Regions from separate parts of the Dyadobacter sp. 676 genome, predicted to be linked through region 2. Evidence: riboswitches for the same ligand, from Rfam matches in the RefSeq annotation. Region 2 holds a riboswitch; each other region holds the start of a gene.

Region 1 (4,202 bases), 1.5 Mb from region 2:
GGATGATGCCTTGTTCTCCCGACGCCGTATAGTCCTGCACCCCGCCATTCAGCGCTTTTCCATTGACTGCGGCGAAAATGTCGGCGTTGGCGGTGTTGTTTTCACGGGGAAAAAAGGAGATAGCGCCGTTATTTTGCAGGAAATTACCTTCATTCATTACAAAAACACCACTCACGAAATCCCCTTTCGGAGCCGGGTCACTCTGGTCGCACGACCATGCTCCCAGGGCTGTAAAAACTACTGCTAATGAACTGGCTAACTGTTTTTTCATTTTCATTGATTTATTGAGAATCGTAACTAAAAGTTAAACTTAATGCAAAACTTCTTCCCGGCATCGCATTATTTCTGACATTTAAATAAAACGTGTTGGTCAGATTGCGGATCTGTCCCTGTATGCGGCCCCTTACCTTACCAAGGGAGATGGTTGTTTCGGCCAGGAGATTTACCAAACCATAGCCATCGAGAAACTGTGAATTATCGAATGTTGTGTAACGTCGGCTGGCTGCCTGGAACTGTCCGGTAATGCGGGTGGATTTATGCTGAAAAAATGCATTGACATAGGCCGTATGCTCCGGCACAAAAACAAGCTGCTTGCCAACGATTTCTTCGGAGTAATTATCGTAAGCCTTTTCCTGGCTGCTCCGGTTAAATGCATAACCGGCATCCACCCCGGCTTGCCGGAGCTCCGTTGTATGCAGGTAATTCGTTTGCAGTTCGACCCCGCGGGCCAGGATCTGTTGCAGGTTTTCGACACGGTAACTTCTGGACGGATTCCAGTAGGTCCAGTCCTTAACGCGGTTATGGTAAAGAGTCACCGAAGCCCGCCATGTGCTTCCCGACGTGGATTTCAATGTTTGTTCTATTCCAATTTCTTTATTCCATCCCGTTTCCGGGCGGATATCCGGGTTACCGAGGCCTTTCCAGTGGCGTTCGTTCAGAGTAGGGACGCGGTAGCTGCGCCCGTATGAACCTTTCAGGGAGAGATTATAAAGTTTTTTCCGGATCAAACGATGCTCCACACCGGCGGACGGCGTGAATGGCGGGTTAAATCCGGTAACAAATCCTTGCCGGAGATTGACGGAAACCGTGATTCGGGAGGCAGGCTGCCAGCGGGTAAGCAAAAAAACGTCTGTCCGGTTTTCAGCCACGGGCGAGTACACATAGCCGGGCACGCGCGAGCGATAGTGCGTCCATTCGCTCCCGGTTTTGATGGACAACGGATTGGGCTTAGCTCCCGGGCGCAACGAAAAGTCATTCTCGATCCGCGTGGCGATTTTATCCGTTACGGAATGATCGGGTTGTGAAAGGTCGCCCTTGGCATAGTCGATTATGTCGCGTACCCATGCTGTTCGTAATGTGAGCGAGCGCACCCGATAGCGAAGCATGGTGCGATAGGCTGTCGTGCGCGTCATTTCCCGGCCCTGTTCGTCGTCGGGCGTTAAGGTTAGTTTGTTATCCGTGAGCCACACGTGCGCAGAAATTTCCCGGTCGTTTTTAGCTTGCAGGAATAAATCCTGTACAATGCCTTTCTGGAAAGTCTCGGTAGGCAAAAGCAGGTAACCCTTTCGCACGGGATTCCGGTAATTGTTGTTCATCCGGCCGTCGTAAACCGCCGTTTTTCCCGAAAACGACCATTGCCTGTTTAAAACCGTTACGTAGCGAATATCCGCCCGGGTCTGGCGATTGTCAAAACTCTCTTCCTGCCTTCCGATGGATATGTGAAAAGGGCTTTTGGGTACATCACTGCCCAGCAGGATGCTTCCTCCGACCGCATCGGACCCTACAATGCTCGCGGCCGACCCGAATTGAACGGAAAGCCTGTCGAAACCCGCCACAGGGATAGTGGAAAAATCGGTTTGGCCAAGTGTGGGAGCATTAATATTCAGCCCATTCCAGAGAACTGCCGTATGATTCGCGGACGTGCCTCTGAATGAAGCAGTACCCAGTTGCCCCGGACCGTAATTTTTAAAAGCGATAGGCGTAAATGTCGAAAGTACGTCGCTGATGTTCTGGAAACGCGCCTGCGCGAGCATCGCCGAATCGATCGCCTGGATTTTGAGGCCACTCATGAAACGTTCCGGTACAAAGCCCCTGACGGTCACTGTTTCGAGTGCGATGGAGTCGGTTTGCGCATGAGCGGGCGATGCGAAAGCCACGCTTGCCCATAATACTGGTTTAATCAGAAATCTCCGGTTGGTTAGCACCCTGTTTCACTGCGATTGGCGGCGATCTTCTGTCTTTCCTCCGAAAACGGTCCGATCAAATGCTCTGGCAGGTCTCCTGGCTCGTCGTTCGTGTCCGGCGCCTTCCCGTTTTTGAAACAGTGGCATGGAGTGCGGGCACGTTTGGGCAGACTAACAGTTGCGGGGACAGCTTCCGGTTCGCGCGGAATTCCCTTTTAAGCCTAATTGCTGAACAGAAGCAGCATATGGCACCAAGCGGGCGCAAAGTTAGACATTTCCTCCGACTTTCGGTTCTTTGCGATAACCGCTATCTTTGCGCCAAATTCTGAATGCTTTTGGCCACTCCTGCTGAAAATTCCCCGAACCCGTCGCCCCTGAAAGGCATTTACCTCATGCTGGGCGCGGCATTTTTCTTTTCGCTCACCTCGGCGATCTCAAAATGGCTCGGCAGGGAATTCCACATTGTGGAACTGGTGTTTTTCAGGAACATCGTCGGGGTGGTTTTCATCATCAGCAGTATATGGCAACGGCCGCTGAAGCAGGAGGGAGGCAAGCTCGGGCTGCTCGTTTTCAGAGGCATAGTTGGTACTTTATCGCTTTATATGCTTTTTTACGCGATCCAGACGCTGGGTCTCGGACGCGCATCGACCTATCAATACACCTATCCCATATTTCTCGCGCTTTTTTCCTGGCTGCTCATTGGTGAAACGCTGAATTCCAAGGAATGGATGGCGATCTTTGTGGGGTTCACGGGCATTTTGTTTGTATTCCGGCCGGATCTTTCTTCGTCGTTGCGGGACAACGCACTCGGTTTGGGCAATGCATTGCTGACGGCGGTTTCCTATCTCTCGATCCGGCAACTGGGCGTGGTGTACGATACGCGCGCCATTATTCTGTCATTCATGCTTAGTGGTATTGTAATGCCTGTTTTGTCGATGGTAGCCGGGACCTATTATCCAATGGAACATCTGGACTTTCTGATCGGGACATTCAAATGGCCGGAGAATACCTGGCAGTGGCTGGGTTTCCTGGCTTTGGGATTGACTGCATTGCTGGGCCAGAAAATGCTGACGCAGTCTTTTACCTACGACAAAGCCGGGCGCGTGGCCGCTGTGGGCTATTCCAATATTCTTTTTTCTGTGCTGATAGGCTTTCTGATGGGTGAAGCGATCCCGTCGCTGTCGATGCTGACGGGCATGTTGCTGATCATCGCGGGCGGGATCCTGGTATCGTTTGCCAAAACCAAAAGCGCTTAAAGCCGTTCGTTGAATGCCAGCCGGTTCATAAAAGGGTCGATTACCGTTACCGAAAGAGCGCCCCAGGGTTCGTGTTCGAGGCCGGGACGGTTGTATTTGTATTGCTTGTTGTTCAGCTCTTTATGAAAAGCCCGTACACCGGTGCATTCGACAAATATTTTCGCACCGGGAGTGCTGTCTCCGTGATGCTCCGAGAGATGGAGCGTCAGGCCGCCGCGCGAAACCTGCATGTAAAGTGGCGCATCGTCGGAGTACCGGTGCTCCCAGTCTATCTGGAAGCCCAGCCAGTCGATGTAAAACTCGCGTGCTTTGGTTTCGTCAAAAATGCGTAAAATTGGGATGATTTTGCTGGCTTCCATGGGGATGCTGTTTGGAGGTGAAAGGGGCTGGCAACAATTTGTATATCAGATTTGTTTACAAAATGAAATCTAGAAAAATGCCATGAAACGACTCCTGTCATCGCTGTTAATATTTCCGGTAATGCTGGTGTTTCTGGCCGGTTTCAAGGCCGATACCGGTAAAAAGCCGGCCGAAGGCATTCAATGGCTAACCATCGAGGAGGCGTTCGCGAAGATCCAGAAAGAACCGCGCAAGGTGCTCATCGACGTCTATACGGATTGGTGCGGCTGGTGCAAGGTAATGGATCGTGAAACGTTCAGGGACAAGGCTGTAACCGATTATATCAACCGAAAGTATTACGCCGTGAAGCTCGATGCCGAGCAGAAGGAGACGATCAAACTGGGAGACAAGCAGTTCAAATATC
Region 2 (4,202 bases):
TGATAAAATTGGGTCTGCATTACTAAAATCGGAAGATTCATAAAGAGTTATTGCCCCGATCAGGATCGAAAATATGCCCACGAGGTAGTTGACGATCGTCGGGAAACGTTCGCGTTTGCCGGCAAAACGGCCGATGGAAAATGCGAAAAAGTAGCCGTAAGCCGACATGGACAGGATAATACCTACGCTTTGCAGGACAATAATCCATATGGCCGTCACGGCGTCGCGCGCGGCGAGGGTAAGCGCCACCGCACATGCCCCGCCCGTACCAGCGAGGCCATGCACCATCCCGACCCAGAATGAACGGCTTACCCGTCGGCCTTCCTGACCGGCGGCGGCGTCCTTCCTGAAGTTCCTGCGGATGGCCAGCAAGCCCAGCCATATCATGAGCGGCCCTACCACCAACTCGACCTGATCGGCGACCCGCAGCGATAAAGTGGATTTAAGCAACAGGACGAGAACGGCAAATAAAATCAGCGTAAATGAATGTCCTAACGCCCAGTGCGACGATCGCCAGATGAGCTTCCAGCGTTGCGCGGGGCTTTTGTTCTCTTCCGTCGCCAGGACGGAAACCGCAGCCATATGGTCGGGTTCGAAGGAATGCTGCACACCCAGGAGCAGCGAATCAAGGAGCAGATAATGAATCATTTAGATTTCCACATAAATTAAAAAATAACTTATGGGGAGAATGCAGGGAGTAGCGTGGCCGCCATGCAGCCTGCCGTTTCCTCTTGCCTTTCTTCCCGAAAGCAAAACCGGATCATTCAACGGCAGGTCTTCTGGCTTGTTCAGATCGCTGGGCCTTCCCGGAAGTAATGAGTGAATGAGACAATGAGTGAATGTTTCGCTATTGAAAATATTCACTCATTCACACATTCGCTCATTCGTGTTCCAGTGGCATCAGCCAGGATCTTGATATGGTGAACTTACAGCAGCGGGTACTGCTCCGGATTTGCACCGGATTCCCTTTTAATCGCGCCGGCGGCGCGAACCGATGAATGCGCAAAGCTATGGTTTTTTGATGGAGATAAACACAAAAAACAGGCGAATTACCTAACTTTACGCCAGAAAAAGTTCTTTAACATACTTCTCCAACAGGAAAGGGTATTGCATATCGATGCAGTCCAGGGGAATCGTCGGAATCACCCATTTGGTGAAAATCACGAGCTGTCGCGCAACTGTGAGGGTGATAATTTTGAATGATTGAATGACTGAATAAAATATTCGGTCATTCAATCATTCAGTCATTCAAAATTATCCCAAGCCAGAACACCTGTCCCTTCCTTGTTGACAATGCTTTCGCGGTATGAAGCAGGGTCTGATTTGGATATTCGTCGGGTTTTCGCCCGATTACCGGGTGTATTAATGCCCGGGAATGCCTTTCTGTTTTTCTGCCGATTATTTCGTTCGACCGGTCGGCGCATCTCAAATTCTGATATTCCGAATGCCCTGCTGCCGGGAGGGCCGTGACTGCTGTGGATGATGTTTCGGAGCCCCGGTTATTGGCCGGCCGGGAAGCGTTTGGCTGGTTTTGAGCGTTTGTTTTTGCCATAATCGGAAATAGTAAGGGTTTAGCCTGAAAAGAGTAAGTATCTGAAATACAACCACATTGTGAACAACCCGAAATCCAGCTTTCTCATTTCAGCGCCTTCGAGCAGTTCGGGCAAGACAACCCTGACTTTGGGCCTTTTGCGTGCATTACGGAATCGCGGGCTGGCGGTACAGCCGTTCAAATGCGGGCCGGATTATATCGATACCATTCACCATTCGGCAGCGGCGGGGCGGCCCTCCCTGAACCTGGATACGTTCATGGCCTCGGACGCCCACGTGCGTGAGGTGTATCGGCATTACGCGTCGCGAACGGACGTGAGTGTGGCCGAGGGCGTGATGGGGCTTTTCGACGGAGCCGATAAAATGCGCGGAAGCAGTGCCGAAATAGCGGCTTTGCTCGATATCCCGGTGGTGCTGGTAATCAATGCGCAGTCGATGGCTTATTCGGCGGCACCGCTGATTTACGGTTTGAAGAATTTCGACGCCAGGATACGGGTCGTTGGAGTGATTTTCAATTTTGTAAATACCGGATCGCATTATCGGTTTTTGCAGGACGCATGCGCGGATGCAGGCGTGGAAGCTTTGGGGTATTTGCCCAAAAATGAGGCGTTATACATTCCATCAAGGCATTTGGGCCTGCATATCTCTGCCGGAACGGACTATGAACAGATTATCGAAGGGCTGGCGGAAATGATCCCCCGAACGATCGATATCGATCGCTTGCTGCAAATTGCGTGTTTTGGTCATTGTTTTGAAAGCCAGGACGTTGTATGGCCTCCGGCGCACTCGGGGCTGTCTTATGGCAAATCTCCGAACCTGCGCATAACGGTTGCGCGCGACGACGCTTTTACCTTTTTGTATCATCAGAATGTGGAGGTTTTGAAGGCATTCGGGAAAATAAGCTGGGTCAGTCCGCTGAAAGACGTCGCATTGCCCCCGACCGACCTGCTGTATTTGCCCGGCGGTTATCCCGAGCTGTTCGCGGAACGGCTGTCGGAAAACCGGTCGATGCGCGCAAGCATTCGTGATTATTGCGAAAACGGGGGGCTGACCTATGCCGAATGCGGCGGAATGATGTATCTGGGAAAATCGATAGAGACGGATTCCGGAAGCATTTTGGAGATGGCGGGCGTGCTCGATTGTGAAACTACTTTACAGGGAGCGAAAATGACGCTGGGCTATCGGACAATGTATTGGAGCGGACTGGAAATCGGCGGTCACGAGTTTCATTATTCCAGTTTCAAAAGCCGGAATATACACGTCGAACCCGCGCAGATCGCTAATGCGCGGGGAGTGCCGGTTGAAACCGGTTTTTTCAGGTGCCGCAACACATTCGCTTCCTACGTACACCTTTACTGGGCCGATAAGCCCCAATTTATTCAATACCTTATCAACAAATCCCGAAGCCAATGGACGGACAGTCTGCGATGAAACGTCAACGCGTAACCCGTTCGGACGGGAAATCCATTAACCTGGTGCAGCGGCGGGGCCACCTTTCGTATTGCTATAATGCGTGCTGCTGCGGACGGACCGATCGCGGCTATGCGCCGGTTCCGGTTGGATTGTACAAGAGCGAGTGGCTGCGGCGGAAACTGCGGAATGTGGTGCATATGACCAAAGGTGGCTGCCTGGGGCCGTGTACGCTGGCAAATGTGGCTACGCTGCTGTTCGACGGGCATTCGGTGTGGTTTCATTCCATTAACTACGAGTGGCAGATCATCGCGATTTTTGATTATATCGAAAGTATGGTCAAAGCCGACCGGTACCTGGTGCCGCCGGCGGACCTGGCCGAATATGTATTTCAATTTTATACCTGGAAGGGGTCCGGAGCCTTCACCGAACTCGGGCAAACCGCCCTTCCGGCGGACGGGATCGTCTTCCTCACGCACGCGGATACCGACTTGCTTACGCTCGACCGCGCATTGCAACTTCTGCCGGACGATTTTCCCAAAACAACCGGCATTGGCCTGACGGCGCTCAGGAGCGAGGAGCAAATGCAGCAGCTTTTACAACGGGAAATCGGGGAGGCTAAAATCATAATAGTCCGTATTCACGGGCGACTGAGCAGCATTCCGGGTTTCAATGAACTGGTGAAAAGGGCTGGCGAGCGGGGGCAACATTTCATCGTCGTGAGCGGCACAGGCGAGTTTAATCCTGAATTCGCGGCGGTGTCAACGGTTTCTCCGGCGGTTTTGCACGAAACACTGGCCTATTTGCAGGCGGGAGGGTACAATAACCTGATCGCGCTTCTCAGCTATCTGTCGGATCATTTGCTCATGACCGGCTTCGGTGCCGACGCACCGGTACATTTGCCCGAGCACGGCATTTACCATCCCGATTTGCCCGAATATGCCGACCCGACCGATTGGCTGAAATACCGCGACCCTTCATTGCCAACGATTGGCATTACTTTCTACCGGGCACATTGGCTCAGCGGTAATACCGCCTTTGTGGATGCGATGATCCGTTCGCTGGAAGACAGGGGCGTGAATGTGCTGCCCGTTTTTACGTCGTCGCTCAAATCCATCGATCCGCAAACGGGCAAGCCGCAGGCGTTCGGCTATTTCAGGAGGGAAGCAGGAATGGGGATCGATGTATTGGTCAACACTATTTCCTTCGCGATGACCGACCTCGGGCCCGCCGTGCAAAGC
Region 3 (4,202 bases), 3.1 Mb from region 2:
GTTTCCGAGGCGGTGATTTTTTCTTCGAGTGTCAAAATAAATGCTTTAATGTATTGATAACAGGAGTGCGGTTCGATGTGGTCAGGGGTGTCAAGGATAGTCGGGAGTGGTCAGGGGTAGTCATTTATTGTCAGGTATGGTCAGATAATAGTCAGGTATTTTCACCTCTGACGACACTTGACAACACCTGACAATAAATGACCACACCAGCCCACAAACGACCGTCGCTATCCCGCGACTTCGACCGATTCGCGCAGCAAGTTAGCCGCGGAAATCATGTTACGCAAAGCCGCTTCGGTTTCCGGCCATTTGCGGGTCTTCAGACCACAATCCGGATTCACCCACAAATTGCGGGCAGGGATTACCTTCAACGCTTTTTCCAGCAGGAAAACCATCTCGTCGACTGTCGGCACGCGGGGCGAATGAATGTCGTACACACCCGGCCCGATTTCGTTCGGATAATTGAATTGCGCAAAAGCGTCGAGCAGTTCCATTTGCGAACGCGACGTTTCGATGGTAATTACGTCGGCGTCCATGGCCGCGATGGAGTCGATAATGTCGTTGAATTCGGAATAGCACATGTGCGTGTGGATCTGCGTCTGGTCGGCCACGCCCGCGGCGCTCAGGCGGAACGCGTCCACCGCCCATTTCAGGTAGCTCTTCCATGCATGTTTCCGCAATGGTAACCCTTCGCGAATGGCCGGCTCATCGATCTGGATCACTTTGATTCCCGCCTTTTCGAGATCCACCACCTCGTCGCGGATCGCGAGCGCGATCTGAAATGTGGTGTCTTTTCTCGGCTGGTCATCCCGCACAAACGACCATTGCAGGATCGTTACCGGGCCCGTAAGCATGCCTTTCACCAATTTCGTGGAGTTGGCCTGCGCGAACGACGACCATTTCACCGTCATAGGCTCCACGCGCTCGACGTCGCCGTAAATGATCGGCGGCTTCACGCACCGGCTACCGTAGCTCTGCACCCAGCCGTTTTGGGTAAAAACAAAACCCGAGAGCTGCTCGCCGAAATATTCCACCATATCATTCCGCTCGAACTCGCCATGTACGAGCACGTCGATGCCCAACTCTTCCTGCCAGCGCAGCGAATCCACGATTTCCGCCCGAATGCGGGCCTCGTACTCATCCAAAGTCAATGCTCCTTTCTTGAACTGCGCACGGAGCTGCCTCACCTCGTCGGTTTGGGGGAATGAGCCGATCGTCGTGGAAGGGAACAAGGGCAGTTTGAGTTTTTCCAATTGAATGGCCTGCCGGAAGGCGAATGTATTCTGTCGGTTAAAATCCGATTCACGCACTTCGCTAACCCGTGCTTTTACAGCTGGCTTGTGGATCAACGCTGATGTTCTACGGCTTTCGATGGCTTTTTGGTTATCCAGAAATGCGCTGTCATTCGAATAATCGGTCCCGGCGAGCCTCGCCAATGTCGTTACCTCTGCCAGTTTCTGTTTGGCAAACGCCATCCAGTTTTTGATTTCGGGCGTGAGCACCGCTTCGTTCCTTTCCAGGTCCAGGTCATAAGGGCTATGGAGCAGCGACGAGGAAGGTGCGACCCAGATCCGATCCTCTCCCAGTACATTCGCTGCCGTTTGAATCCATTCCAGCGACTTTCGGTAGTCGTTTTTCCAGATATTCCGGCCGTCGACCACCCCTAATGAAAGTTTTTGGGTTGATGCCGTGAATACTTCATCCACCAGGATTTGCGACAAGGTCTCCGCACCGCGCGTAAGGTCGATATGCAATGCGTCCACCGGCAATACGGTAGCGATGCTCAGGTTATCTTCCAGCGGCCCGAAATAGGTTGTTACCAGAATGCGCAGCTTCGGAAGCGTCTCCCGGATCTGGTTATAAGCGCTCAGGAATGCGAGTTTTTCCTTTTCATTCAAATCCAGCACGAGCCCTGGCTCGTCGAGCTGCACCCATTCGGCACCTCTCGCTGCGAGTTCTTTTAATATGGATATATAAACAGGTAGAAGACTGTCCAGCAAGTCGATCCGCTCAAAACCGCCCTCCTTTTCTTTGCCTAAAAGCAAATAGGTAACTGGCCCAAGCAGCACCGGTTTGGTGAGAATGCCTTTTTGCAATGCATCCTCGAATTCCAGCAGCACCTTTTCGGAGTACCGCTTGAACTTCTGGTCTTTCACAAACTCGGGAACAAGGTAATGGTAGTTGGTGTCGAACCATTTCGTCATTTCCATCGCGTTGATATCCAGCCCGTTTTTCTGGTAACCACGGGCCATGGCGAAATAAAGGTCTAGCTCCTTATTGGATTTCCCGTCGAGCAGCTGGTGGTACCGCCCGGGAATCGCGCCTACCATCAGCGACGTATCGAGGACGTGGTCGTACAGCGAAAAATCGTTGGAAGGAATAAGGCCAATGCCCGCATGCTGCTGCGTTTCCCAATTCTGATGGCGGATTTTGCGCGCGACTTTCTGCAATGCATCGCGGTCGATCGCGCCGGCCCAGTACTGTTCGTTGGCCTTTTTGAGTTCGCGAAGGCTTCCCACGCGCGGGTAGCCCAGGTTGTGTGACAACATAACTTTTTGTGTTTAAAGAGTTAATAAAAACCCTGTGAAAACACCCTCCCATCCCGGCAAACGCCTGTTGCGAACGCTGACCGGTACTTCATTCCATGGCGGTAACACACGGCTACCCTGCGAAACGAACAGATACAGTTCCCCCGAACCGGCCGGGAGCCTGTGGTACGCTATAAAATGTGGTAAATCAATGCTTGACTACACTCCACCCGTGAGAGGGAAGCCATTGAGGGTGATGGCAAGTCTCCTGGCTCGTATCATTTCTACCGCCCTTCTCGAAGCGCCGGGACGCTGCAATGGGACGCGAGGGTAAAAACGGGTCCTGAAAACATCAGGACGGATACTTACAGTAGCACGACTGCCCGTGAATTGCACACGGTTCCTTTTTGTTTTGCTTGATTTTGGCTGAGGGATCCAAAAGCAAAAACCACCACCCCGATTGACGGGCGTTCACAAAGAACTGCGTCAAATTTAGGCGGAATGCATATTGCGCAGGAAAGCGCACCTTGATTTAAGTGAAGTGGAGAAAAATTACTGGTTGCGTTAGGATAAAATATCTAAATCAGGCTTGAAATGCTGGCCGGAAAAGTGATTTCGCAAACCCGGATTTAGGGAAATATGTTACGAAATCAACTCCGCAGCATCCGCATCCAAAATAAACTCCGCGTTCAAATGATTCTGCAAAACCGTTGCTGGAAAATCTTTGGAAACGGGGAATGCCAATGCCCGCTGGATAACCGGTGCCTTTGCAGCGCCGGAAGCCAACAGAATGGCCGAACGCGCTTCCAGAATGTGGCGGATACCGACGGTAATGCCGCGTGTGAGGCTGGTCGGCTGTTTGAAATACTTCTGCCCTACCTCGACGGTCACCGGATCGAGCTCCGAAATGTGGGCGTAAGTATCCCAGGGTGTGCCGGGCTCGTTGAGGGCGAGGTGGCCGTTCATGCCTACGCCTAATATAATAAGGTCGAGGCCTCCGAGGCTCTCGACGATTTTATTGATACGGTCGCATTCGGCTTGCGGATCGAAGGCTTTGCCGTCGAAGAAGACGATCTGGTCCGGGCGCAGACCGACAGGTTTCAGGAAATCGCGGTCGAGGAGGTCGCGGCAACTGCCATCGTTGCCGGCGCCGAGGCCAATCCATTCGTCGAGGCCGACGAAAATGCATTTCGAAAAGTCGACACGCCCCTTCTGATTCGCGGCTACCAATGCATCGAACATACCTTTCGGACTACTACCCGACGGGAAGCAAATAACCGATTCGGGCTTGTGGTTCATCAGATCGATTACTCGCTCGGCAGCGGCGGAGCTCATCAGTGCGTAATCGGGGTAAATGCTGATTTTAGGTATCATGAAAAGCGGAGTTTAGGATCTCGGTGCGTCAATCTAAACATTCTTTTTTTCAGACATGAACATTTATCCATAAAAAACTCCAGAAACTGCAAACCCGATCCTAACTTTACCGCGCATTGTTCATTTTACATTATCATTCTACGTCAAATAATGGAATACCGTATAGAAAAAGACACGATGGGCGAAGTGCAGGTCCCTGCCCATGTATACTGGGGCGCCCAGACACAACGCTCGATCCAGAACTTTCCTATCGCACAGGATATCAATAAAATGCCGAAGGAGATCATCAAGGCCTTCGCA

Evidence for each region. A riboswitch is a leader RNA that binds a small molecule or an ion and turns the genes downstream of it on or off. The one in region 2 is predicted to bind cobalamin.
Region 1: another riboswitch for cobalamin. It lies ahead of ABV298_RS12405 (TonB-dependent receptor); the one in region 2 lies ahead of ABV298_RS05670 (cobyrinate a,c-diamide synthase).
Region 3: another riboswitch for cobalamin. It lies ahead of metE (5-methyltetrahydropteroyltriglutamate--homocysteine S-methyltransferase); the one in region 2 lies ahead of ABV298_RS05670 (cobyrinate a,c-diamide synthase).

The regions. Positions count from the first base shown of each region.
Region 1 is NZ_CP159289.1:2,775,864-2,780,065, reverse strand. Features, by position in the region: gene ABV298_RS12410 (DUF5074 domain-containing protein) at 1-271, opposite strand, end outside; gene ABV298_RS12405 (TonB-dependent receptor) at 282-2,156, opposite strand; cobalamin riboswitch at 2,253-2,454, opposite strand; gene ABV298_RS12400 (DMT family transporter) at 2,513-3,439, shown strand; gene ABV298_RS12395 (glyoxalase superfamily protein) at 3,436-3,798, opposite strand; gene ABV298_RS12390 (DUF255 domain-containing protein) at 3,881-4,202, shown strand, end outside.
Region 2 is NZ_CP159289.1:1,231,821-1,236,022, reverse strand. Features, by position in the region: gene ABV298_RS05675 (hypothetical protein) at 1-648, opposite strand, end outside; cobalamin riboswitch at 752-1,011, opposite strand; cobalamin riboswitch at 1,086-1,296, shown strand; gene ABV298_RS05670 (cobyrinate a,c-diamide synthase) at 1,612-2,982, shown strand; gene ABV298_RS05665 (cobaltochelatase subunit CobN) at 2,961-4,202, shown strand, end outside.
Region 3 is NZ_CP159289.1:4,304,015-4,308,216, reverse strand. Features, by position in the region: gene ABV298_RS19345 (acyl-CoA thioesterase) at 1-35, opposite strand, end outside; gene metE (5-methyltetrahydropteroyltriglutamate--homocysteine S-methyltransferase) at 228-2,549, opposite strand; cobalamin riboswitch at 2,769-2,996, opposite strand; gene ABV298_RS19335 (glucosamine-6-phosphate deaminase) at 3,171-3,902, opposite strand; gene fumC (class II fumarate hydratase) at 4,053-4,202, shown strand, end outside.